DNA from 2 places in the Pseudoalteromonas sp. HL-AS2 genome. Region 2 is predicted to be linked to the other one. Evidence: predicted binding sites of a transcription regulator. Region 2 holds the regulator's gene; the other holds the start of a gene.
The links. Region 2 encodes sigma-54, which starts transcription at its own class of promoters, with help from an activator protein. Its sites were predicted from a motif close to GTTGGCACGNNNNTNGNNT; they were not measured.

Region 1 (10,994 bases), 1.4 Mb from region 2:
TAGCTCTAAATGTCGGTAACTCTTCAACAAATACAGTTATATGCTCAGGCATTTCTACCGGAATAATATCACCCGCTTTAAGTTCCATTATTTGTTTTAGCGTTAAATCCACTTCCAATAACTGAGTAGATAACTCAACCTCTACATCCATTATTTCATCGCGTAGTGCCTTACTCCAACGTAAATCGGTGTCTTCGGTATCCGATTGCACACCCGCGTCAAGCAGCTCTCTAATTGGCTCCAGCATAGAATAAGGTAGAGCAATATGAAAGTCCCCTCCGCCGCCATCCAATTCAATATGAAAAGAGCTAATAACCACCACTTCGGTTGGGCTTACAATGTTAGCCATAGCAGGGTTTACTTCAGAATCTAGGTATTCAAACGATACATCCATTACCGGTGCCCATGCTTCTTTATAATCTTCAAAGATTATTTTTAGTAGCATTTGCACAATGCGTCGCTCTGTAGGGGTAAATTCTCGCCCTTCAATTTTTGCATGGTAGCGGCCATCACCACCAAAAAAGTTATCAACCAAAATAAACACTAAGCGTGCTTCCATGGTAATAAGGCCGGTGCCTTTTAAGGGTCTAAAACGCACCATATTTAAACTAGTTGGCACAAACAAAGTATGCACATACTCGCCAAACTTAATCATTTGTACGCCATTTATAGACACCTCAGCGGTGCGGCGCATCATGTTAAATAGGCTAATTCGCATATGACGAGCAAAGCGTTCGTTAACAATTTCCAGCGTCGGCATTCGCCCACGTACGATCCGATCTTGCGAAGAAAAGTCATACTGAAGCGTATTGCCTTCACCGTCTTCACCTTCGGGTATATCTTCCTCGTCAACGTCATCAACACCATGCAATAACGCATCAATTTCGTCTTGGGATAATAAATCGCTCACGCTAGCCCCTTATTGCATCACAAAGCCGGTAAATAATACCCGCTCAATTACTTTACTGCCTTCAACGTCCATTAAGCTAGCTTGTACTTTTTCTAGTGCTGCAAAGCGTAAGTTTTCTTTACCTACACTGGTGCTTAGTTCGTCAGCCGTGGTCATAGAAAATATACTTAATAATGTACTTTCTATTAGTGGAATATGCTTTTTAGCGGTTTCTTCGTTTGCTTCGCCGCGCACTAATAATTCCACTTTAATTTGCACAATTCTATCGCGACTAGAGCCCGGTATGTTAAATACAAAAGGTCTTGGCATTGCAACATAAAGTGCGCTGCCTATTTTGGCCGATGAACCTGTAGAAGAGCTTGCTTGCTGTGCTGTAGCGGCTTCATCATTTAACGTTTCCGCTGGCGTGTCTGAGCCCGAAAGCAAAAAATAACCAACAACAGCTGCAACAATAACAAGCAATACAGCTGCAATAATTACTATGATTTTCTTTTTGCTGTTACCTGTTTCTTCTATTTCTAAATTAGTCTCTTCAGCCATGATATTTCCTTTATTAGCAAAGGTACTTGCTTGTTTTAGCTATTATAATAGCAGTACTTAGGCATAGTAATCTATTGATGATGACGTTTGTTGTCGAGAACTTGGCATTTGTGTATTAATTTGCTCATCGTTTTCATCAGTAGTCAATTCATTATTAGCTAAACGACGACTATCGTTGTCATCATTTTGCTCTGCTCCTTGCCCTCCAGGCTCACCATAAGAAATAGTACTTTCGCCTAAATCTATGCCTTGTTGGGCAAGCATTTCGCGTAAGCGCGGAAGCGATTGTTCAAGCGCTTCTTTAGCTTGCTGGTTTTGTACTACAAAGTTTATTTGTGCTTGCTCTGCATCGCTTCTGATGCGAATTTGCATACTGCCCATTTCTGGTGGGTCGAGACGAATTTCTGCTACTTTATTATTTATGCTAAGCATAGAGCTCACTCGCTCTTGCAACATTTTTGCCGCGTCACTTTTTATAATATTAAGCGCTTGCATAACGCCTGGGTCCAAGCTTGCTTGTTTAACTTGCGCTGTGCTTTGTAATTGCCCAGCCTGCAACGCTTGCATATCAATTATAGTTTGCTCATACCCTACACTATCGTATAGGCCTAAACCATTTACCGTACTGGTAATTTGCGTCAATAATTGTGCTGCTCGGGGTGATAACTGTTCAGTGTTATTTTTTTGCAATGACTCTAACGATTTAGTGAGTTCTTTATCGCTAAGTGCGTTTAATGCTTTTTTATCAATCGATGCGCTTAAATCTGCAATTGTTTGCTTAATACTTGCTAGTTGCTCACCTTGGGGCTGCTCATTTTTAATATAGCTATTTAACTGGCTCAGTAGCGCTTGTTTTTCTGGTGTGGTCAAAGCATTTATTTGAGAATTTAAGGCCTGTTTAGCCGTGTCTGCCGCGCTTGCTTTATCACTTTCAACAACATATTGAGTAAGCATTTGCTTTAACGTTGCTAGGTTGTCGTTGCCATTGGGTTTGCTACTTGCCTGCAGCTGCGTAGTTAATTGCTCATGCTGCTCGGGTGTTAGTTTAGCAAGTAACGGATCTGCTTTAATTGCCTCGCTATCTTTGCTTAGCAAGTTCATTACTGCGGCATCTACAGATTGTTTTTGCGCTGTTGCATCGCCTTTATTATTTGCAGTGGCCATACTTTGAGATAAGGGCATTAGCTTTTCGTTTGCCGCCTCAGCGCTTGCTGCAACATCGCTAAGCACACCTTTTTGCGGTGCAATTACAATAGGGGCAAGCTGATCATCAGGCTTCCCTTTTAATTGCTTAGCGTCTTCATCTAAAGCCTCGGCTTTAGCATCAGCGTTCTTTTTAACTGAGGTGTCTATAGTGTGCGCAGCATTTATTTGCGCCAACATACTATCGCCCGAAACAGCATCGTCTTGTGTTTCAGGCTGCTCAGCCTTAGCATTGCTAGCGCCTGCTTTAGCTTTGCTGTTATTATTGTAAGCCGCTTTATTGGCATCTTCTAACTGATTAAAAAAACCAGTATCAGAGTCATCATTACGTCTTGAGTTACTCGTTTGTTTTTTAGAGTAAGCGTCTTGCTCAGATACCGCTAACATTGAAATATCATTAATCGTCATAAATCACCTAATATAAAGCGGCAACAAACCACCCAATAATGCCTAAAATTATAGTTCACTTAACAACAAAGCAATTAACGTGCCTTTGTTTATAAGGTACAAGCTTTTGTTAAAGCGGTTAAAGTACTCGCTACTTACTAAAGTCGATTGTTACTAAAGTCGATTGTTGTGTCGTTGAAAAAATTGATTAGCCGAAAATTCATCCAACATTTTTTGCTCATTTTTTGCCACTAGCACATCGGCCTTTAACTGTTGTTTTTCGATGAGTTTAGCGACTGCTTTAGCCTTAATTTGCTGCTTTAACCACAGGGTTTTACGCTGGCTAACCACTTGTTTTGCAGTGTTAACGGTATTGGCTTGTTGGCGAATTGCTTCTTCTATTTTAGCAATAAATGCATGAAACTGACTAAACCCAGCACTTGATAAGCCCGACTGCCCTTTAATGTGTAATTGCTGGGTGTATTCCAATCTAAAGTTATTTAAACCTTGGAGTTTTTGCTGGTTTGCCTGCAAATTTTGATTCGCCTGCAAATAGCTCATCCGCAGCGTTTCTTCTTTATCGTTTTCAATTTTTAGTAATAAATGCAGTTTGTTTTTAGCCATTATGCTTGCCCTAATAACTGCGCTAGCCCTTGCAGGCCGTCGTCGTAACTAATTACATCGCGCATGCCTTGCTGTAAAAAGGCATTTACTCTTGGCATCATATTTATGGCTTGATCAAGCATTTGATCTGTCCCTTTTTGATACGCACCTAAGGTGATCATGTCTTTATTTTGCTGGTACATAGAATATACCTGCTTAAGCACTCGCGCTTGTTGCATGTGCGTCTCAGATACCACTTGTGGCATCACTCGCGAAATCGATTTTTCTATATCAATTGCCGGGTAATGACCGCTGTCGGCCAGCTCCCGCGAAAGTACAATATGGCCGTCGAGTATGGCGCGCGCCGCATCGGCAATGGGGTCTTGCATATCATCGCCTTCACTTAGTACGGTAAAAAAGGCAGTAATAGAGCCTTGCCCTTCTCCGCCGTTACCGGCACGTTCCACCAGCGCTGGCAGTTTTGCAAACACCGAAGGCGGGTAGCCTTTAGTCGCCGGTGGCTCGCCTACTGCAAGTGCTATTTCACGCTGCGCCATGGCATAGCGCGTTACCGAATCGAGCAATAACAAAACGTTTAATCCCTGATCGCGAAAGTACTCTGCAATAGTCACCGCACTTTCGCAGCCTTTTAAACGCATTAATGGTGAAGAATCTGCCGGTGCTGCTACAACCACTGAGCGTTTACGCCCCTCAACACCAAGTATTTCTTCAATAAATTCTTTTACTTCACGGCCACGTTCACCCACCAGTCCCACCACAATAACATCGGCTTCACTACCACGAGTCATCATACCAAGCAGTACCGACTTACCTACACCCGAGCCTGCAAACAAGCCCATTCGCTGGCCTTGTCCTACTGTTATTACTGAATTTATAGCACGCACACCTACATCCATAGGCTGGCTTATGGGTCGTCTTGAAAGAGGGTTTATCGGTTTTTGGGCAAACTTAAGATAGTGCTCAGCATTAATTTTACCTAAACCATCAAGAGGACGACCTAAGCCATCAACTACGCGGCCCAGCAAACTCATGCCTACAGGTAAACCAGTGTCGTTAAGTTGGGGGATCACCCGAGCACCAGGGAGCACCCCCGATATATGATCGTTTGGCATTAAATATAAAGTTTGGTCGTTAAAACCAACTATTTCGGCATCAACAAAGCCGTTCATGGTTTCTATTTTACATTGGCTACCTACAGGCGCACGTAAGCCTTTGGCCTCAAGGGTAAGGCCAACTACTCGCGTTAAAATACCCGCTACAGCAAGTGTTGGCGGTTTAATATGCTGTTTGTATTGAGATAAGCGTTCGCTTAATGAAACATCTAAAGCAGACATAACAGACCAATAAAATAGTTAGATACTACTGCTATGCAAAAAACTATCCAATGTTTCTTTGACACGCGTTTTAAGTGTCATATCAAGCGATGATTGCGCCGTTTTAACTTCGCAGCCGCCTCGCTCTAACGTTGGCTCTGCAATCAACTGCCAGTTATTATCTGTCACTGTTTGCTCGCCATAACTTTGCTTTATTAGCTCTAAATCTTCGGGGTGTAGATGAATGCGTACTTTTTCTTGCTCGGTATTAAGCGCATCAATACTGTGTTTAAGGGTGTGTAAAATAACATCAGGAGAGGTTTTTACTTCTTGATAAATAATAGCCTCTGCAAGCATAACGGCTAATTGCACTAATTGCTTTTCAGCTTGCTCATCTACTTTACTTAGCGGCGCGGTTAACCCCTCTAAAACACTACGTAGGCCAGTTAACTGCTCTTCTATTAGTGGTTTTACATCTTCTTGGCCTTGGGTTTTTCCCAGCTCTAGGCCTTCTTTGTAGCCAGCTTCTTTACCTTCGGTAACGCCTTTATCAAAACCGTCTATGTAACCTTGCTCGTGCCCTTGTTTTACACCTTCTTCAAACGCATCTTGTCTAATGCGCTCAAGTTCGGCCATAGTAAGCGCAGGTAACTCAGGTTCTTGCGGCTCTTCAATTAGCGACTCTTCAGCCATTTCTTTTCGATACAACTCAGCAAGCGGTGTACCAAAGGCAGTAGAGCGATTACCAAAGCTTTTTTCATCGGGTGCTACATCAGGAACATCCCAGTGCTTTAATAGTTCATCGGCTTCATCGGCGTGCAGTGGACGCCCTTTGTGCATTGACGATTTAGTCATGGTTTATAAAAACTCCTCGCCGCCGCCGCCGCCAAGCTGTATTTCGCCCGAGTCAGACAATCGACGCGCCGTAGAGAGTATTTCTTTTTGCGCTGCTTCTACTTCACTAATACGCACCGGTGCCATTGCCTCTAAGTCATCGGCAAGCATTTCGGCAGCACGTTTAGACATATTACCGAGTATTTTTTCTTTAAGCGCATCGTCTGTGCCTTTAATCGCTTTCATTAGTACGTCTTGTTGTACTTCGCGTAAAATTGCTTGAATACCACGGTCGTCTACGTCCATTAAGTTTTCAAACACAAACATAAGATCTTGAATTTGTTGCGACATTTCTTCGTCATGCTCACGAATAGAGTCCATTAACTGCCCTTCTACGTTGGTATCTAGGTAGTTCATAATATCGGCAGCCGCTTTTAAGCCGCCCATTTTCGCAGCTTGCGCACCCGCTTGGCCAGCAAACTGTTTTTCCATAATTTCGTTAAGCTCTTGCAAGGCAGCTGGCTGCACTTCTTCAAGGTTAGCAATACGCATGGTTAAATCCAGGCGCACTTTATCAGGAAACTGCGCCAGTATTTCGGCAGATTGCTCAGGCTCTAAATAAGATAATACAATGGTTTGAATTTGCGGATGCTCATTACGAATAATGTTAGCTACTTGCTTCGAGTCCATCCACTTTAACGAATCTAGCCCTTTAGCGCCCGATCCCATTACTATTTGGTCAATTAAGCTGGCGGCTTTATCTTCACCTAATGCAGCGGTAAGTGCTTTTTTAATAAAGTCTTCTGATTGAAAACCAATTGTACTAAAGCTTTGAATTTGCTCTATAAATAAATTATGTACTGCGCTTATTTTAGCTTGCGATAGATCCTGCAAACCGGCCATCGCCATACCCACTTTTTGTACCTGTTTGGGCTCTAAGTGTTTGAGTATTTGCGCTGCATCTTCTTCAGATAAACTTAATAGCAGTATGGCCGCTTTATCTACGCCATCTAGCTTATCAACATCGAAAGCTGCTGGGAGTTGTTTTTGGTTTTGATCAGTCATCTTCGGTTAACCACGCTTTCACTACTTGTGATGATAGTTCTGGTTCATTAGCTACAAGGGCACGTACGGCTTTAAGTAAGTCTTCGTCACCATGTAAATCGGGTAGCTGCAGTGTACCATCGCTTGAGAAGCCAACTGAAGCAGAATCAAAGTCTTTATTTAGCATATCTAAGCTATTATCGCCAATATCAACCCCTGAGCTAAGTGCATCTTCATCGTACTCATCAAGCGTGCTGTCTGGGTAAATTAAGCGTTTTAGCATAGGTTTAACTACAGCCATAATCAACACAATAATAACCAATGCAGCCAGTACTAAGCGTACTATTTTCATAAACCAGTCTTGTTCCCATAAAGGTACTTCAAAACTCATATCTACGGCTTCTCGTACAAAGGGAACTGTTACTACTTCTAGGGCATCGCCGCGCTGTATATCAAAGCCAACACCACCTTGTAATAAACGTCGAATATTTGACAGTGCCTCAACCGAGCGCGGGGTCATGGTGGTTTCACCGTTTTCGCCCACTGTTGGCAAATAATCAACCGCTACCGATACACTAATTCTGCGAATCGTGCCGCTTTGTTGGCGCTTATGCGAAATAGTAGTATCGAGCTCATAGTTACGCGTGGCTTCTTTATGCGTACGACTCGGTGAAGTAGCACTTCCTGCGCCGCCTTGGCCTGCTACTTCTGGAATATCTGAATTTACCGGAGGCTGATTACTTAACGCGCCAGGAATACCCACAGCTAAGCCGCCTATGTTGTTTTCCTCAAACGTGGTTTCGCTTCTTACCGCTGGTAGGTCTGGGTTATAACGTTTTTGCGTTTCTTCTAATGAGCTAAAGTCCATACTCAAATCAACTTGCGCAGTGTAATTACTCAAACCAACAATAGGGATTAAAATGCTATCAATTTTTTCTAGGTATTCTTGCTCGCGCTTACGCTCTAGGTCGTACTCTTTACGAGAACGCGCAGAAAGTGAGCTTTGTGAGCCCGAATTTAATAAACGGCCATTTTGATCGGTAACCGTTACACGTGCAGGCTCTAATCCTTGCACTGCTGAGGCTATCATATCCACCACAGAGTCTACTTCTTCGCTGTTAAGCGAGCGTCCGCGTTTAAGCGTAAGTACGACCGTTGCTGATGGTTTTTTCTCTCTGCGGGCAAATACGTTTTCTTTTGGAATAGCTAACAGCACCTTGGCGCGAGTGATGTTATTTAGCTCTTCTATAGTGCGGGCAAGTTGTTGCTCTCGGCCATGCTTTAGGCGCTCGCGCTCTAAGCGCTGGCTTACACCAAAGCCCATGTCTTGCATTATTATGTCTGAACCAGAAGTAGGACCTTGATCCAAGCCTTCGCGAGTCATTAGTAATTTTATATTTTGGTATTCGCTTTCATCAACCGACACTACATTGCCATCTAGTTGATAATCTATTTTTTGCGCATCTAAAAAATCAAGCGTTTGAATTAGCTCTTCGGTGGGCATTTTACCTAATGGGCGCATATCTGGCTGACGTGCCCAAATAATCACAAAAATGGCAATTGCCAAACAAATCGCCAGTGCAATAATAAGGGTAACTTGACGCAATACATCAACACCGCTTAACGCACTTAAATAGCCCGACTTTTGTTCTTGTTGATCGTCACTATCGCTTTGCTCAATACCGCCACTAGCAAGTGCAAGATCTGTAGATTGATTAGATTGCGCCACAATTATTCTCCACTACCTGATTAAACAGGCATATTCATGATTTCTTTGTAAGCTTCAACAAGTTTATTACGCACTTGTACGGTCGCTTCAAATGCAACAGAAGACTTTTGCGAAGCAATCATTGCCTCAGCAAGCGATACGCTTCTGTCGCCCATTTCAACCGCTTTTACTTTTTGACCTGTGTCTTGCTGTAACTCATGCACAGTATTGAGCGCATTGCTAAGCATATCGCCAAATTGTGCTGATGACGTAGACTGAACTTGCGTAGGCAATTTATTAATTTGATTATTACGGCCCGCTTCTAAGGCCATTGATTGCATTTCTTGAAATACAGCGCTATTTTGAATTTTCATTATTTGTCTCTAACAATGCAGTTAACTCTTAAGGTTAATAAAGCACAAAACGTGCCACATAAATAAAGCTTTAAATACATGGTGTTACAGTTGGTTTTTACTTAGTCAGAGTTTTGACAGCCCTAAATTCAAGGTGTTGAATTTAGGGCTTTTTTGAAGGTTATGCAGGAAGTGAAATACCTAAGTCGCGCATTTGCGCTAGTTTATAACGTAAAGTTCGCGGGCTAATACCCAAAGTTTCAGCTACGTCTTTACGCTTGCCTTGGCAACGCGCAAGTGTTTCTAAAATAATTCGATGCTCTTTATCTTTAAGCTCATCTTTATAACTGCCTGTATCTTGAGCGAGTAAATCTGATTTTTGCTCATTCGGTGTTTGATCATCAAGCTTTTCATCACCCGACTTTTCGTCATTAATAACGGCTGTTGTTTTACTATCGTAATAGGCACTAGTTAACGCACTTTCACTAATTGCTGGCTCTACTACAAAGTTACTTGGGGCTAAATTTTCAATAAAAATAGCTTGCTCACTTATGCTGTTGCCACTGCGCAGTATAAGCGCACGCTGAATTACGTTATCAAGCTCACGCACATTACCTGGCCATGTATGGCTAAGGAGCTTTTGCTCAGCTTGCTTATCTAAAATAGCCAGCGGCTGCTTAGCTTTTATTAAATGGCGTTCAATTAAATGCTTTGCCAACACAATAATATCGCCAGGGCGCTCGCATAATGGCCGCCACATAAGCGGAAAAACGTTAAGGCGATAATATAAATCTTCCCTAAACTGATTATTTGCAACCGCTTGTTTTAAATCGCGATTACTGGTTGCGAGTATGCGTACATCCAGCGTAATGGTTTTACGACTCCCTAAGCGTTCAACTTCGCGCTCTTGTAATACACGCAGTAGTTTAACTTGTAAGCCTAAATCCATTTCGGTAATTTCATCAAGTAAAATTGTACCGCCCTGTGCTTGCTCAAACTTACCTGGGCATGCCTGAATCGCGCCAGTAAACGCGCCTTTTTCGTAGCCAAATAATGTTGCTTCTAGCATGTTTTCAGGAATAGCTGCACAGTTAATAGCCACAAAAGGCTTTGCTGCACGCGCTGATTTATCATGAATAAACCGCGCTAATACTTCTTTACCCGAGCCACTTGGTCCCAGCACCATAACACTGGCGTCTGATTTAGCTACCCTGCTTGCAAGCTCCAACAATTGAATACTCGTTGGATCGGCAACAATAGGGCCGTCGGTTTCTTTGGGTTTTTCGGGCAAATAGCGGCTCACCATATTTAATAGCACCTCGGGTGCAAATGGTTTGGCCATATAATCAATCGCGCCTAAGCGCATCGCCTCTACCGCATCGTCAATAGTTGCGTAGGCGGTCATCATTAATACCGGTAAATCGGGGTAATTTAATTTAATACTGCGCAGTAAATCTAGGCCGCTCATAGCGCCCATTTGCACATCGCTCACCACTAACGAAAAGGATTCTTTTTTAAGTAGTAACATTGCTTGCTCAGCACTGTCGGCAGCAACGCATTCAATACCTGACATTTCTAGGGTATCTATTAATGCTTCGCGAAGCCCTGCGTCGTCCTCTACAACTAAAATAGTATTACTCATAACGATTCCTCTAATTTAGATGCTGCGCTAATTGGCAATAACAGATTAAAACAAGCGCCGCCATGTACATTATTAGTCACCTCAATACGCCCTTGGTGCGCATTAGCAACAGAGCTAACAACCGCCAACCCTAAGCCTGTGCCTTGGCTGCTAGTGGTAAAAAATGGTTCAAACAGTTTATCTACCTGCTGTAGGTCAACACCTGGGCCATTATCACTCACGCTAATGCGTACAAAATCTGGGGTTTGCAAATCGCGCATTGCACTTACTTGCACTTGTGCCCCAGAGCCTATAATTTGAATACTGTTATGAATCAGGTTTTGAATCGCACTGGCAAGCGCGGTTTTATTCCCTAAAATCGCAATGTCGGGCTCAGGTAAGCTTACATCAAGCTCACTGTTATTAAGCGTTACCATGGCATCTGCACCGGTTTTTA
Region 2 (10,994 bases):
AAATGCTAAAATGCCTAATGCGACAAAAAAACCAACTAAAATCTCTAATTTCCGTGAATTCATTATCTATACCCTACTAGTTGGTAAACATTACCGCTGTCAAAAGAAAGTCAAACCCTAACACTGCTAAAGATGAGTGCACCACGGTTTCTGTGGTTGCTTTACTGATCCCCTCAGAAGTTGGTACACAATCATATCCTTTATAAAGGGCGATCCAGGTCACTACAATAGCAAATACAACGCTTTTAATTATGCCATTGAGTATGTCTTGCTGAAACGAAACTTGTGATTGCATAATTGACCAAAAGCTTCCGGTATCAACGCCTAGCCAATCAACGCCGACTAAATGGGCACCAATAATAGCCACTGCCGAAAATATTAATGCTAACAACGGCATACTTATTAAACCAGCCCAAAAACGCGGTGCAATTATACGTTTCAATGGATCAATGGCCATCATTTCGAGTGATGACAATTGCTCGGTTGCTTTCATTAAGCCAATTTCAGCGGTGAGCGCACTGCCCGCCCGCCCAGCAAATAGCAATGCAGTAACCACAGGACCTAATTCTCTGAGCAAACTCAGCGCAACTAAAGGGCCTAAGCTATCCTCTGCACCATAACCAACCAGCACTGTATAGCCTTGCAGCGCTAATACCATGCCAATAAACAACCCCGACACCACAATAATGAGCAACGATTGTGAGCCCACCATATAAAGCTGGCGAATGAGTAAGGGGGTGCCTTTTTTAAAGTTAGGTATGTGCACAAGTGCACCAAATAACATGTTCGCTGAGCGCCCTAGCGCTGCAAAACGACCTAGTGTTTTATGCCCTATTTTTTGCAGAAAATTCAACATCATTTATTCTCTCCAAGCAACTCATCTGCATATGTTTGTGCCGGGAAATGAAATGGCACAGGACCATCCGATAAGCCTTTTAAAAACTGCTGTACCAAAGGAGATTCGTGTTGACGCATTTGTTCTGGCGATCCACTGCCAATAACACCTTGATCGGCAATTATTATAACGTGATCGGCAATGCTCATGACTTCGTTCACATCATGGGTCACAATTAAAGACGATAAACCAAGCACTTCATTGAGTGACTTTATAAGCTTTACCAGTACTCCCATAGAAATAGGGTCTTGGCCTGCAAATGGTTCGTCATACATAATTAATTCAGGGTCAAGTGCTATAGAGCGGGCTAAAGCTGCACGGCGAGCCATACCACCTGACAACTCCGACGGCATTAAATCTTTAGCGCCTCGTAAACCCACAGCTTGTAACTTCATTAATACCACTAAACGAATAAGGTCTTCACTTAGCTTAGTGTGCTCTCGAATCGGAAAAGCTATATTATCGAATACCGACATGTCAGTAAATAATGCACCACTTTGAAAAAGCATACTCATTTTGGTACGCGCTTCATATAGGGTTTTACGTGACATTTTTGGAATGCTACTGCCTTCAAATAAAATATCACCAGAGTCAGGCTTTAGCTGACCGCCAATTAAACGCAACATGGTAGTTTTACCAATGCCGCTTGGCCCCATAATGGCAGTGATTTTACCTTTAGGAACACTAAAACTCATATTTTTATATATGATTCTATCGCCCCTTGAAAAGCAAACATCCTTGACTTCTACTATTGATTGCGACAAGTCGCTCTCCATAACAATATTCACTCGTATTCCTATTTTAAGGCTTTTTCGACCAAGATGGAAAAAACAATTCGTAAGATTTTGTAATGTAATTGCCAAAACAGTTATAAGGCTCGCTCAAACCACCTTAACCTTGGCTTAAACCTTTGCATAGCATACCCTAAATATTTATAAAATAAGTGATTAACCGCTCTCTTCGCCACTGTTTTATTTATACTTTCAGATTGGCTTTTGTTACTATTCGCGCAATATGTATTTTCAATAACTGGTTCAATACAATGGTTACCTCATTTGTTATTTTAATTTTTGGTCTTGCTGGCCTAGTTTGGAGCGCTGACAAGTTCGTTTATGGCGCCGCAGCACTGGCGAAAAACTTTGGTGTGCCTACTTTAATTGTAGGGTTAACCGTTGTTGCAATGGGTTCATCAGCGCCTGAAATGATGGTTTCGGCTTCTGCCGCTTTAGCCGGTAAAACCGATACTGCCATAGGCAATGCCGTTGGCTCAAACATAACCAATATTTTATTAGTACTGGGTATTACCGCTTTATTGCGCCCGTTGTCTGTTTCATCAAGCACCTTAAAACGTGAAATACCTTTGGTATTAATTATTTCGTTAGCTACTTGGTATATTTTTTCAGATAACTATTTTTCATACCCAGAAGCAATTGCCCTACTTATTGGTTTTGTTGTATTTATTTTTGGACTTATTATTATCTCCCTAAGAGCTAAAAATAATAACGATCCATTTGTAAACGAAGCCTGCGATGAAGTACCCGATAACGTTCCCACTAAAAAGGCAGTTTTTTGGCTCATTGTGGGCTTGATATTACTTCCTGTTAGTTCTCACTTTTTAGTTGGCTCAGCTGTCGATATTGCAAAATTCTTTGGCTTAAGTGACTTGGTAATTGGCTTAACTATTATTGCTATTGGCACCAGTTTACCAGAACTGGCAGCGTCTGTTGCAGGTGTGCTTAAAAATGAAGATGACCTAGCACTGGGTAATATTGTGGGCTCAAATATTTTTAATATTTTAGCCGTGTTACCACTTGCCGGTATTATCAATCCATCGATAATCGACCCTTCTATTGCTAATCGTGATGTACTGATTATGATTGCAGCAACCTTGGCACTTATTGTTATGTCATTGAACTTTAGAGGCGCTCAGCGTATCAATAGAGTAGAAGGTGGTTTACTGCTAAGCGCATTTTTGATTTACCAAGGTTACATCTTTAGTCAAATAGGGTAAGAGTTGTCTATGACCAAGCTAAGTTTTATCGAGCAAGGGCTACGTGTTCTTGATATCGAGCGCCAAGCACTTTTTGATATAAAACAATATGTAGATGATAATTTTCATCAGGCATGTCAGCTTATGTATGACTGCAGCGGCCGTATTATAATTATTGGTATGGGTAAGTCGGGGCATATTGGCCATAAAATTGCGGCAACTTTAGCAAGCACTGGTAGCCCTGCTTTTTTTGTGCACCCAGGCGAAGCCAGCCACGGCGATTTGGGCATGATCACTAAAAACGATGTCGTTATGCTTATTTCTAACTCAGGCGAAACCAGTGAAGTACTTAATATTATTCCAGTGTTAAAACGCCTTGGTGCAAAAATTATTTCCATGACAGGAAATACACAATCAACCATGGCCACACTTGCTAACGTGCATGTATGCATTAAAGTAGAAAAAGAAGCCTGCTCATTAGGCTTAGCACCAACAGCCAGTACCACGGCAACACTCGCTATGGGCGATGCAATGGCGGTAGCACTGTTAGAAGCACGCGGATTTACTGCCGATGACTTTGCACTATCGCATCCCGGTGGCAGTTTAGGGAAGCGATTACTGCTCACCTTAAAAGATGTTATGCACAGCGGTGTAAATACGCCTATTATAACTACTTCGCAAACTATTAAAGATGCGCTGATTGAGATGACAGCTAAAGGCTTAGGTATGACCGCCATAGTTGACGATAATCAGCAACTCGCCGGGTTATTTACCGATGGTGATTTACGCCGTATTTTAGAGCAACGCGTTGATATTCATACCACATCAATAGATGCAGTAATGACTAAATCGTGTACCACGGCAACCCAAGATATGCTTGCTGCGCAAGCGCTTAATATCATGGAACATAAACGCATTAATGGCTTAATTATTATTAATGAGCATAATCAGCCTATTGGGGCACTCAATATGCAAGACCTACTTAAAGCAGGAGTATTATAAATGCAATTTGAAGAACTCTATCAAGCGCTAAGTGATGACGCTAAAGCGCGCGCAAAAAAAGTAAAACTACTTATATGCGACATTGATGGCGTATTTTCTGATGGCCGAATTTATCTTGGCAACCAAGGTGAAGAGCTAAAAGCATTTAATACAAAAGATGGCTTTGGTATTAAAGCACTTATTAACAGCGGCTTTGAAGTAGCGGTTATTACCGGCAGGCACTCGCAAATAGTACAACAACGTATGACCAGCTTAACCGTGCAGCATATTTATCAAGGTCAAGAAAACAAGCTTATTGCCTACCAAGAACTTAAAAACAAGCTTAATTTGAGCGATGAGCAAATTGCTTATATTGGTGATGATGGCCCTGATATGCCTGTTATGGAGTTAGTTGGCTTTGCAGTCGCAGTAAACGACGCGCACCCACTAATTAAACGCTTAGCACATTACACTACGCAAATGCCGGGTGGTTTTGGTGCAGTAAGAGAGCTAACCGACTTACTTATGCTTGAAAACAATAAACCATTAACTAGCCAAGGCACCAGTTCATGAATATAGCGCGCATAGTCTTAAGCGTTTTATTCATCGGCTGTATGGTTTGGCTTTGGTACCCTTATTTCACTCAGGTAAATACGGTTGCTAAAGCCGACTCAGAAGTAATAGCTAAACCCGATTACACCGCCATTGAGCTAAAACAAACAGCTTTTGACGAAAACGGTGAAATTAGCCATAAAGTAACTGCGGTTAAGACGGAGCTTTACGAGCAGCTAGGATTTACCTTATTCGAAAAACCTACTTTCATATTGTACGACGACAGACAAAAAACGTGGCGTATCAATGCTGATGAAGCAACACTTTACGATGAAAGACAATTAATTTTAGAGGGTAATGTAACTGCCCAAAACTTAATTGATGGCGCAATGATAGACAAAATTACCGCCGACAATATTCAAGTAGATATAATGCTACTCACTATGCGCAGCGAACAGCCCGTTATTATAACTGGACCGAATTTAAAGATCACCGGTAAAGGCCTTGAAGCCAATTTAACAACCGAGGTGATAAAACTAATTAACCATACGCGAACACTATATTATGACCAATAACCTTGCAAAAATACTTATTATTCCATCGCTTATACTTGTATTTAATAGTAATGCGGCAGAGCAAAGTACTTCCCCATTAGCTAATCAAATTTCTATTAGTGCTGACCGCCAAGAAGGCCAACTAAAAGAAAACGTTGGTATTTTTGAGAAAAACGTCGAGATAATTCACGGTAATCGTCGTATCACCGCCGATCGTTTAGAAGTACATAAGCGCGACGAACTTGGCGATAATAAACAACTATTAATTGCCACGGGCAGCCCTGCATATTTTGAAGAAAAGCAAGCAGATGGCACTGTCATGAGCGCCAGCGCTAACGAAGTACGTTACGATGTAGCGAAACGTTTTTTAACCCTGGTAGGAGATGCAAACATTTCTCAAGCTGGGCAAAAAATTACGGCTAAAAGCATCACCTATGATATAGAGCAACAGCTTATAAGTGCTGAAAAAGATGAAAACTCAACTGATCGGGTACACACTATTTTAGTGCCTGTAGACGTAAAAAAAGAACAAAAACTCAATAAAGGTCAGCCATGAGTACATTAAAAGCAGAGCTATTAGCAAAAAGCTATAAAGGCCGTGAAGTTGTTAAAAATGTAGGACTTGAAGTAAAAGCTGGCAGCATTGTTGGTTTACTTGGCCCAAATGGCGCAGGTAAAACCACTACCTTTTACATGATTGTAGGCTTAGTACCTAGCGACAAAGGTAAAATATTAATTGATGATAACGATATTACCTTACTTCCTATGCACAGCCGTGCTCGTTTAGGTATTGGTTATTTACCACAAGAATCTTCTATTTTTAGAAAGCTCACTGTGTATCAAAATTTAATGGCTATTTTAGAAACGCGTAAGCAACTAAATAAACAAGCCAGGGAAGAAACCCTAAATAGTTTATTGGACGAATTTAGCCTGCAACATATTCGCGACAGCTTAGGTATGGCGCTATCTGGTGGTGAACGTCGCCGCGTAGAAATAGCACGTGCTTTAGCTGCAGATCCTAAATTTATATTGCTTGATGAGCCCTTTGCTGGCGTGGATCCCATTTCAGTACTCGATATTAAAAAAATTATAGAACACCTTAAAAATCGTGGTATTGGCGTACTAATTACCGACCACAATGTAAGGGAAACCCTTGATGTTTGTGAAAAAGCCTACATTGTTTCTCATGGGGAGCTAATTGCATCTGGTACTCCTGAATTTGTATTAAACGATAAAACAGTACGTGATGTTTATTTAGGCGAGCAGTTCAAACTGTAATATTTATGTTATTACTATAAGCATCTGCTAAGATTAATCATATCAATTTATAAGGATTGTTAGAGATAAATGAGGCAATCATTACAGCTGCGCATGGGCCAGCAACTTACAATGACTCCGCAACTGCAACAGGCTATTCGCTTATTGCAGCTTAGTACCTTGGATCTCCAGCAAGAAATACAAGAAGCACTTGATAGCAACCCATTACTTGAAGTTGATGAACAAGATTACACGGAAGAATCAGCAGGTAAAAACGAGCAAAAAGCAGATGACATTACTGTTAGCGCCTCTGCTGACGACACCCCAAGCGAGTATGAGCAAGATAGCGGTGAAGCACTAAATAAAGACACCATAAGCGACGACATGGCCATGGATGTATCATGGGATGAATATATGAGCGCAGCGCCTGCCTCTTCATCAGGGCCAATGCCTGAAGATGAATCTATTTATCAAGGTGCATCAACCGAAACCCTGCATGAATACTTAATGTGGCAATTACAGCTCACCCCTTTTAGCCCTACCGACGAAGCTATTGCCATAGCTATCGTTGAAGCCGTAGATGACTCTGGTATTTTAACCCTCAGTTGCGAAGACCTTTTAGCAAGCTTTAATCAAGAAAGTGATGACGAACACGAAGTAGAACTAGATGAAATAGAAGCAGTGCTAAAGCGCATTCAATTATTTGATCCTGTTGGTATTGCAGCTCGCAGCTTGCAAGAATGCTTATGCATTCAATTAAATCAATTTGATAAAGACACCCCTTATATTAACGAAACAAAAATGGTGTTAACTGATCATATCGATTTACTCGCTGCTCGCGACTATCGTACGTTAATGAAAAAAACTAAGCTCAAAGAAGAAGAGCTTAAAGAAATAATGACACTTATTCATACGCTTAACCCTAAGCCTGCGGATACTATTGTCAGAGAAGAGTCTGAATACGTTATACCTGACGTGTCTGTTAAAAAAATAAAAGGCCGCTGGGTGGTAGAGCTAAACCCAGATAGCATGCCAAAAATACGTGTTAACAGCCAATATGCGGCTATGTCTCGTACAGTAAAATCCAGCGGTGACAGCCAATTTATTCGCTCGCACTTACAAGAAGCTAAATGGTTTATTAAAAGCCTAGAAAGTAGAAACGAAACCCTCCTGAAAGTAACTAATTGTATTGTTAAGCAGCAACAAGCGTTTTTTGAACATGGCCCAGAAGCCATGAAACCTATGGTTTTAAACGATGTTGCCGAAATAGTTGAAATGCACGAGTCGACTATTTCACGGGTCACTACGCAAAAATATATGCACACTCCACGTGGCATTTTTGAGCTTAAGTACTTTTTTTCAAGCCATGTAAGCACCGAAAATGGTGGCGAATGTTCATCAACTGCCATACGTGCCTTGATTAAAAAGTTGATAGCTGCAGAAAACTTAGCCAAACCATTGAGTGATAGCAAGATTGCAGATATATTGGCTGAGCAAGGAATTAAAGTAGCTAGACGGACAATTGCAAAATATCGCGAATCTCTGGCTATTCCCCCGTCGAATCAACGTAAAAGCTTGATTTAAGACGTACAACAAAGAGGAAAATGCTGATGCAACTAAACTTAACTGGTCGTCATGTAGACATTACAGACTCATTAAGAGACTATGTAAATAATAAATTTGCAAAGCTGCAAAGACACTCAGATCACATAACTAATGTGCATGTTATTCTCGATGTAGAAAAATTAAGTCAAAAAGCTGAAGCAACAATTTTTGTAAGTGGCGCTGAGCTATTTGCATCGACCGAACACCAAGATATGTACGCTGCCATTGACTCGTTGATTGACAAACTCGATCGTCAAGTAATTAAACACAAAGAGAAGTTTGCTCGACACTAACACTATGAAATTAAGCTCACTTATATGCCAGGACTGCAGCAAAGCTGTGGTCCTTTTTAATAGTAAAAAAAGAATTTTAGAATTCATCAGTGAACTCGCGCATAAAAAAATGCCGTATTTACCTCAGCAAGATATTCTCACTGCTTTATTGGCAAGAGAAAAGCTAGGTAGTACCGGTATTGGCCGAGGAATAGCAATTCCACATGGCCGTATGAGCGGGGCACAAGAGCCTCTTGCCTTAATTTTAATAAGCGAAACCGCTATTAATTTTGATGCAATTGATAATCGTCCAGTTGATATTTTTGTTGCGCTTATAGTGCCCGATGGCGATAACCAGCAGCACTTGAAAACACTAGCCACAATAGCTGATAAACTAAACGATAAAGAGTTTTGTAAGCAATTGCGTGCGGCAAAGTCTGATGAAGCGTTATACCAAGTTATTTTGGATCAATCCTAGTTACTAATAAAGGGGTGGTAAATGGAATTAATTATTATAAGTGGCCGATCAGGTTCTGGTAAGTCAGTTGCTTTACGTGTTGTAGAAGATTTAGGTTACTATTGTGTAGATAATATTCCGGTAAATTTGCTGCCTTCATTAGTGCGCAGTGTCTCTGATAACTACGATAAAATAGCCGTTAGTATAGACGTGCGTAACCTGCCTAAAGATCAGCAGCAGTTTAACGATATTCTTGAGTACTTGCCCGACTTTGCTAAACCAACGTTATTTTATTTAGATAGCGACGATCAAACGTTAATCCGCCGTTATTCAGAAACGCGTCGTTTGCACCCGCTTTCGATTGATTCGCTACCGCTAGATTTAGCAATAAAAAAGGAAAAAGAATTACTCGATGTACTCGTAACGCGGGCTGATCATGTCATTGATACAACCGATTTAAGTGTGCATCAACTTGCTGAATCTATGCGTGAAACCATACTCGGTAAAAAAGACAAACAGCTTATCATTACCTTTGAGTCGTTTGGCTTTAAGCATGGTATTCCCAAAGGTGCTGATTATGTTTTTGATGCGCGTTTTTTACCAAACCCACACTGGGAACCGGAGCTCAAGCCTTTAACTGGATTAGATCAACCAGTAAAAGATTATTTAGCTAGTCATAGTATTGTGCAAAAATTTACTTGGCAAATTCAAACCTTTGTACAAACGTGGTTACCACACCTAGAGCGTAATAATCGCAGTTATTTAACCATTGCTATTGGTTGTACTGGTGGTCAGCACCGCTCAGTTTATTTAGCGCAAACAATTGGTGAAAGCTTTGCTATGTCTCACCCTAATGTAAAAATTCGCCATCGCGAGCAAGAAAAATAATTCAATTTAAATAATCATCTGTTCAGCTTAAGTAGAGTATCTTATGCGCTTAGAAAATACATTTTTAATAAAAAACAAGCTAGGCCTGCATGCTAGAGCTGCTACCGTATTAGCACAATTAGCGGTACAATTTGACGCATCTATTACCTTATTTCAAGATGAAAAAGAAGCCGCTGGCGATAGCGTACTGGCTTTAATGTTACTAGAAAGCAGCCAAGGTAAAGAAGTAAAAGTAGTGTGCGAAGGACCCGATGCAGAGCATGCTTTACATGCCGTTGGCCAATTAATAGCGCAGCGCTTTAACGAACAAGAATAGTAGGCACTTTATTTAAACCAAGTAAACGAGCTAAAATATAGGGTTAGTGAAACCTTAAGCTAGTTTGGCTAAAAAAAGTAAGATAAACTGAACGAAGTTAATGACTAACTTCTTCCCTAACGTTATAAAAATAAATTAAGGACGCCAATGCCCGAAACTTTCGAACAAGACTACCCACTACAACAATTACAACAAGTGACCAAGTCACTCAATAGTGGTCAGTTTGTTCAAGTTAGGCGCATGCTGGCAAAAACAGCTCCTTGTGATACCGCACTTTTACTAGAATCATCACCACATAAAGTTCGCCGCCTGCTCTGGCAATTAGTTGATCCAGATGTACAAGGTGATGTCCTTGAAGAACTCTCTGAAGATGTACGTTTAGGCATTATTGCCCAAATGGAACCTAAGCACATTGCTGCTGCCACTGAAGACATGGGCCACGATGACTTAGGTGAAGTACTGCGAAGCCTGCCTGACACGGTTTATAAAGACGTGGTTAGCGCCATGGACATTCAAGATAGAGAACGTGCTACGCAAGCACTCTCCTATCAGGAACGCTCTGCTGGCGCGCTGATGAACACAGATACAGTAACCATTCGCCCTGATGTAACCCTAGATGTGGTACTGCGTTACATTCGCTTGCGCGGCGAACTCCCAGAAGGTACCGACGACCTTTACGTTGTCGATAAGCATAACTGTTTTTTAGGCGCTTTATCGTTAAGTACCTTACTAACTAATTCGCCCGAAAAAATTGTTCATGACCTAATGGATGAAGACTGTGAGTCTATTCCTATTTCGATGGATGAAAGCGAAGTGGCGCAATTATTTGAACGTCATAACTGGATATCAGCCCCAGTAGTTGACGACAATGCCCAACTACTTGGCCGTGTTACTATCGATGACATCGTTGATGTAATACGCGAAGACGCAGAACATCACTTATTAGGTTTAGCGGGTCTTGATGATGAAGAAGATACCTTTGCACCGGTTTTAAAAAGCTCAAAAAAACGCTCTGTTTGGCTAGGTGTTAACTTATTAACGGCTCTGGCAGCTGCTTTTGTTGCCAGCTTTTTTGAAGGTACTTTAGCAATACTGCCTATTTTAGCCGTGCTTAACGGCATTGTCCCTTCGATGGGTGGGGTGGCCGGTAGCCAGTCATTAACCTTGGTTATTCGTGGTATAGCAGTAGGTCATATTAACCAAACTAACCAACGCTTTGTAATGATA

Region 1: RB215_RS04070 (flagellar hook-length control protein FliK) is a predicted target of sigma-54. The motif match lies at 3,130-3,148, and genes of this name have one in related genera.

What each region holds. Positions count from the first base shown of each region.
Region 1 is NZ_CP133571.1:855,300-866,293, reverse strand. Features, by position in the region: gene fliM (flagellar motor switch protein FliM) at 1-910, opposite strand, end outside; gene fliL (flagellar basal body-associated protein FliL) at 920-1,450, opposite strand; gene RB215_RS04070 (flagellar hook-length control protein FliK) at 1,508-3,061, opposite strand; gene fliJ (flagellar export protein FliJ) at 3,215-3,664, opposite strand; gene fliI (flagellar protein export ATPase FliI) at 3,664-4,998, opposite strand; gene fliH (flagellar assembly protein FliH) at 5,017-5,832, opposite strand; gene fliG (flagellar motor switch protein FliG) at 5,836-6,876, opposite strand; gene fliF (flagellar basal-body MS-ring/collar protein FliF) at 6,869-8,584, opposite strand; gene fliE (flagellar hook-basal body complex protein FliE) at 8,605-8,937, opposite strand; gene RB215_RS04035 (sigma-54 dependent transcriptional regulator) at 9,098-10,558, opposite strand; gene RB215_RS04030 (PAS domain-containing sensor histidine kinase) at 10,555-10,994, opposite strand, start outside.
Region 2 is NZ_CP133571.1:2,659,120-2,670,113, forward strand. Features, by position in the region: gene mlaD (outer membrane lipid asymmetry maintenance protein MlaD) at 1-63, opposite strand, end outside; gene mlaE (lipid asymmetry maintenance ABC transporter permease subunit MlaE) at 77-856, opposite strand; gene RB215_RS12395 (ATP-binding cassette domain-containing protein) at 856-1,671, opposite strand; gene RB215_RS12400 (calcium/sodium antiporter) at 1,938-2,906, shown strand; gene RB215_RS12405 (KpsF/GutQ family sugar-phosphate isomerase) at 2,916-3,887, shown strand; gene kdsC (3-deoxy-manno-octulosonate-8-phosphatase KdsC) at 3,888-4,439, shown strand; gene lptC (LPS export ABC transporter periplasmic protein LptC) at 4,436-4,993, shown strand; gene lptA (lipopolysaccharide transport periplasmic protein LptA) at 4,983-5,528, shown strand; gene lptB (LPS export ABC transporter ATP-binding protein) at 5,525-6,250, shown strand; gene RB215_RS12430 (RNA polymerase factor sigma-54) at 6,320-7,813, shown strand; gene hpf (ribosome hibernation promoting factor) at 7,840-8,127, shown strand; gene ptsN (PTS IIA-like nitrogen regulatory protein PtsN) at 8,132-8,584, shown strand; gene rapZ (RNase adapter RapZ) at 8,606-9,451, shown strand; gene RB215_RS12450 (HPr family phosphocarrier protein) at 9,495-9,767, shown strand; gene mgtE (magnesium transporter) at 9,915-10,994, shown strand, end outside.